2 regions of the Longimonas haloalkaliphila genome follow, and region 2 is predicted to be linked to the other one. Evidence: riboswitches for the same ligand, from Rfam matches in the RefSeq annotation. Region 2 holds a riboswitch; the other holds the start of a gene.
What was found. A riboswitch is a leader RNA that binds a small molecule or an ion and turns the genes downstream of it on or off. The one in region 2 is predicted to bind S-adenosylmethionine.
Positions count from the first base shown of each region.

Region 1: linked by a shared signal. The riboswitch ahead of ACZ48V_RS12895 (O-acetylhomoserine aminocarboxypropyltransferase/cysteine synthase family protein) and the one ahead of ACZ48V_RS03545 (Na+/H+ antiporter NhaC family protein) in region 2 are both predicted to bind S-adenosylmethionine.

Region 1 is NZ_AP043948.1:3,309,052-3,311,443, forward strand. It holds gene ACZ48V_RS12885 (patatin-like phospholipase family protein) at 1-467, shown strand, start outside; tRNA gene ACZ48V_RS12890 (tRNA-Gln) at 677-749, opposite strand; SAM riboswitch class I at 1,011-1,124, shown strand; gene ACZ48V_RS12895 (O-acetylhomoserine aminocarboxypropyltransferase/cysteine synthase family protein) at 1,306-2,392, shown strand, end outside.
Region 2 is NZ_AP043948.1:900,778-903,169, forward strand. It holds gene ACZ48V_RS03545 (Na+/H+ antiporter NhaC family protein) at 1-1,252, opposite strand, end outside; SAM riboswitch class I at 1,480-1,635, opposite strand; gene ACZ48V_RS03550 (carboxypeptidase M32) at 1,938-2,392, shown strand, end outside.

The sequences.
Region 1 (2,392 bases), 1.4 Mb from region 2:
TCGGCAATCAAACACTGACACAGGCAACAGCTGATGCGACAAGTGCCCTGGCTCTTACATCCACGCTCAGCTTTCACAGCCATGCGACCCTCGGGCATACGCTACGCGGCACTCCACCTCTGCACTACATGTATCGCACGGGCGGCGCTTTTTCGCACGGGGTATGGGCAGAGCGCCAGTTTCCACTGCTTGGCTATCAGGTGCAACAGAAGAGCGGCCCTCATCTGCAACAAATCGGGGCCGCCTTCCAGGTCCAGGTCTGGGATGATGCGTACGTAAAAGCTCAGTGGAACGCTGCCCGCACGCCCGATACATGGACGTTCGTCGCAGACCCTGCTGCGTTTGATCACGGAGGTGGACTCATCCTTGGAACCAACACCTTCATCGGTCCCATGCGCATGGCCATCATGACATCGGCGCCTGCCGGTCCGTATGTAGTTCGCATATCACTCGGCCCCTCATTCTGAACTGCATCCATCTGCCTCCCCAAAGATCAACCCCCGACAGGACCGAGGCCTGCGACGCACAGATTTCTTGGCGTATGCGCAGGAATCAAGCAGACAGGGAAACCTGAAAGAGACCTCACAGGCAAAGATGAGCTATGGGTCGAAGGCCACAGATTGAGTGCTACGGCTCGGCCGCGTAGCAGTGTCAATAGAGAGGTGAGAAAAGAATGCTGCCCCGGATGGACTCGAACCATCAACCCTCTGGACCAGAACCAGATGCTCTGCCAATTGAGCCACGGGGCAGTGTTTTTGCAAGAATACAGTAAGCCTTCTTCGCCCCACGGTTCCGCGACATGCCACCGGATCGGGGCTGTTGACCGATGCTTCACTGTTTTGTACAGCGCTCTACCCTCAAAAACCCTGTACGCCCATCCGCTCAGGTCCATAAGCAGTCATGAGTGCCTTCCTTTTTGTCTTCGTATCTTTTTCTTCACATTGCAGCACTTGACTTTCCTTACATGTGCTTTTTACACTTGTTAGCACTATGACATATTGTTGTTAGCACATTCATCCAGAAGGGTGGAGGGAGTAGGCCCTGCGAAACCCTGGCAACCGCCACAGCCTTGGCTGTGGAAAGGTGCTACCTCCTACCTCGCATTACGCGAGGGAAGATGAGTGGAAGTGCGTTTCCCTACAGCTTGCTGTAGCGTCGTGCACGATTCCCCATCTGCTCCTTGCGGTTGGGGATCTTTCATTTCCCGCCGCACTGGCAGATCTCGAATCCGGACTCCGCGCTCCGCCCCGCTCGCTCTGGTCTTCTGGATGGCTCTCGATTTTCTCGATTCCAACCCCCAGAGCCATGAGCACAAACGGACATTCAACCGCCGCGTCCTCGCCCGAACCCTCTTCCAAGCGCACACCGCGCTTCGAAACGCTACAGCTGCACGCCGGGCAGGAGCCCGACCCGGCGACCAACGCCCGCGCTGTTCCTATCTACGCCAGCACGTCGTACACCTTCGATGATGCCGAGCACGGCGCCGACCTCTTTGCGCTGAAGGAGTTCGGCAACATCTACACGCGCATCATGAACCCCACGAACGACGTGTTCGAAAAGCGCGTGGCTGCTCTCGAAGGCGGCGTTGCTGCTGTGGCTACCGCGAGCGGACAGTCAGCACAGTTCCTCACGTTTAACGCGCTGGCCAAGGCAGGCGACAACATCGTAGCCACTAGTTACCTGTACGGCGGTACGTACAACCAGCTCAAAAATGCGCTGCCGCGGCTGGGTATCGAGGGCCGCTTTGCCGATGGCGATGACCCCGACTCCATCGCGTCGCTGATCGACGAGAACACGAAGGCAGTATACCTCGAAGCGATCGGCAACCCCCGCTTCAATATTCCCGACTTCGAGCGCATCGCCGACATTGCGCACGACCACGGCGTCCCGCTCGTCGTCGATAACACGTTCGGAGCGGCGGGCTACCTCTGCCGCCCCATCGACCATGGCGCTGACATCGTCACCGAGAGCGCTACGAAGTGGATCGGTGGGCATGGCACCACCATCGGCGGGGTTATTGTAGATGCAGGCACGTTTCCGTGGAATAACGGACGGTTCCCCGAGTTCACCGAACCAAATCCCAACTACCACGGACTCAAGTTCTGGGAGACGTTTGGTCCCGACGGCGTGCTCGGCGCCAACGTAGCATTCGCCATTCGTGCTCGCGTGGAGGGCCTGCGCGACTTCGGTCCAGCCCAGAATCCGTTTGGGTCGTTTCTCTTGCTTCAGGGCCTCGAAACGCTCTCGCTTCGCGTGCAGCGCAGCGCCGACAATGCCCTCGCGCTGGCCCACTGGCTCCAGGACCACGACGCCGTCGACTGGGTCAGCTATCCGGGACTCGAAGACCATCCGTATCACGAGCGGGCCAATCGCTATCTGCAGAATGGATACG
Region 2 (2,392 bases):
CGGCAAGCGACGCGGCCAGCAGAATCTGTCCGCCATACGGCAGCACCCCCTGCACGATGCACGCAAAGATGTCAAGCAGGCTGGCGCTACGAGGGGCGTCGATGTCGTACTGCGTGGCGAGATCGCGCGCTACAGTGCCCGAGAGCAAGATCGCGACCGTGTTGTTCGCAATGAGCACGTCGCTCAGCGCAGCCATTGCCGCGATACCCGACTCCCCAGCGCGGCGCCCTTTCAGGCGCAGGAAGGCCGTTGTGCGCCGAATCGCCATCGCCAGCCATGCCAGCCCGCCCTGCCGACGAATCAGCTCGCCGAGTCCGCCAATGAACATGGCCAGCAGCATAATGCCGAACATGCTCTCAAAGCCCTCATAGATGTCGCCGGCGAAAGGCGCCATGCCATAGTCGCTGGCCGCAATGCCCGTAGCGCCTGCCAGTACAATCCCGGCGCCAAGCACCACAAACACATCGAGTCCGGCCACTGCCAGGCCGAGCACAATCAGGTAGGGAAGCACCAGCCAGATGTTAACGGTACCTTCGGCGGCATCTGGCGCGCCTGCGCTCATGAAAAAGAGCGCCACGGTCGTGACGAGAGCGGCCGGCACGGCAATCCATAGATTGGCCCGAAACTTATCAGTCATGCTGCAGCCCTGCGTGCGGGTTGCGGCAATAGTCGTATCCGAAATAATCGACAGGTTATCGCCAAACATAGCGCCTCCAACAACAGCTCCCAGTGTGGTGGTTACAGCCAGGTCGGTCGAGCCGCTTACGCCTACAGCAATCGGAGCAACCGCCGCGAGCGTGCCCATAGAGGTACCCATCGATAGCGAGATAAACGCGGAGATGAGAAAGAGGCCCGGCAAGATAAACTGATCGGGCAGCAGCGCCAGCCCCAGGTCGACGGTTGCTTCCACGCCACCGATTGCCTCCATGACACCAGCAAACGCACCGGCAAGTAGAAACACCACGCACATCGTCATGATCGTTTCGTCGCCGATGCCGCGCAGCAGTGTGCGCAGGTTCTTCTTGATGGTTTCTGCGCCCAGCACGACGGCCAGCACGAGTGCTGGAAGCGTGGCCACAGAGGGGTGAATCTGGTAGAACGGGCGTTCCACACCGATCGCGCTGTAATAGAGCCCTACGCCAAAAAACAGCGCAAGAAACAGAAACAGAGGGGTAAGGGCAAGGAACGACGGCGCCGTGGCCGATTCGGGCTGCGACGCAGGGGCGGTAGGGGATGGATTTGTGTCAGACATACAGGAGTATCAGCTAAAGGTCGACTCAGGGAGTAGAAACGTAGATGGCGCGTATTCCTGAACATCGACCGCTGTACACGTGCAGCTGTCGTTGAAGCAACAGGGTGAACATAAGAAAGAATGCACTGAAGACAGAATGCGCTGAGATCCAGAAGCGCACGTGCAGGCCGTGCAGAAAAGCGAAGCGCGGCCTATGCATAACAATATGCATAACAGACAGCACGCGTCACTCATCAGTCCTCACAGCCGTGTACAAGATACGATCGACCACAAGGCAGGACGGGGCACCGCTCCACGGGGCTTCAGCAGAGATCCTGCTCAAAGGCCGGTGGCGGTTGCCAGGGCGTCATAGGGCCTGATCCCTACGCCCTTCTGGATGAATGCGAGTATTAACATCGAGTCATAACGCGTGTACAATGCGATACGGCCCGTCTGTGTTGCGTGCCGTGTTCTACTTTCTGTGAAAGCGGCGCGTCCTGTCAAATGTCCTTTTCAAACGCTCTGTCAAACGCCCTTAAACGCAGGGTAAACGGTTTGTGCATACGGATGCGAGGCTCTGCTCGCGGTGCAATCCGTCACGACCTCATACCAGACGGTATCACGCCGGATCGTTCGTAGCAGCGTGATGGTAACAGCACATCGACCACAAACAGAGCCATGCTACGGTAACCAACCACGACCTCTCATGCCCACCCCCCTCGGCGATCTAAAAGACGCGCTTGCCCCCATCGAAGACCTGAAGTCAGCAGCAGCAGTGCTGTCTTGGGACCAGGAGACCTACATGCCTGAGGGCGGCGCTAAGGCACGGGCCCGGCAGATTGCGACACTCAAAACGATGGCACACGAGCGGTTTGTAACCGACGAGGTTGGCGCGCTGCTCGACAGGGCAGAAACCATGGTTGAGGCCGGTAATGCCCCTGCTGTAGAGGCCGACCTCGTGCGCCTAACCCGGCGCGAGTACGACCGGGCCCGCAAGCTTCCTGCATCGCTGGTGAGCGCGCTCTCGCAGGCGGCCTCGCGCGGACAGACGGCGTGGAAGCAGGCGCGAGCGAACGACGATTTCGACCATTTCGCTCCGCATCTCGAAGAACTCGTCGATCTGACAATCCAGAAGGCAGAGGCGCTCGGATACGACACGGA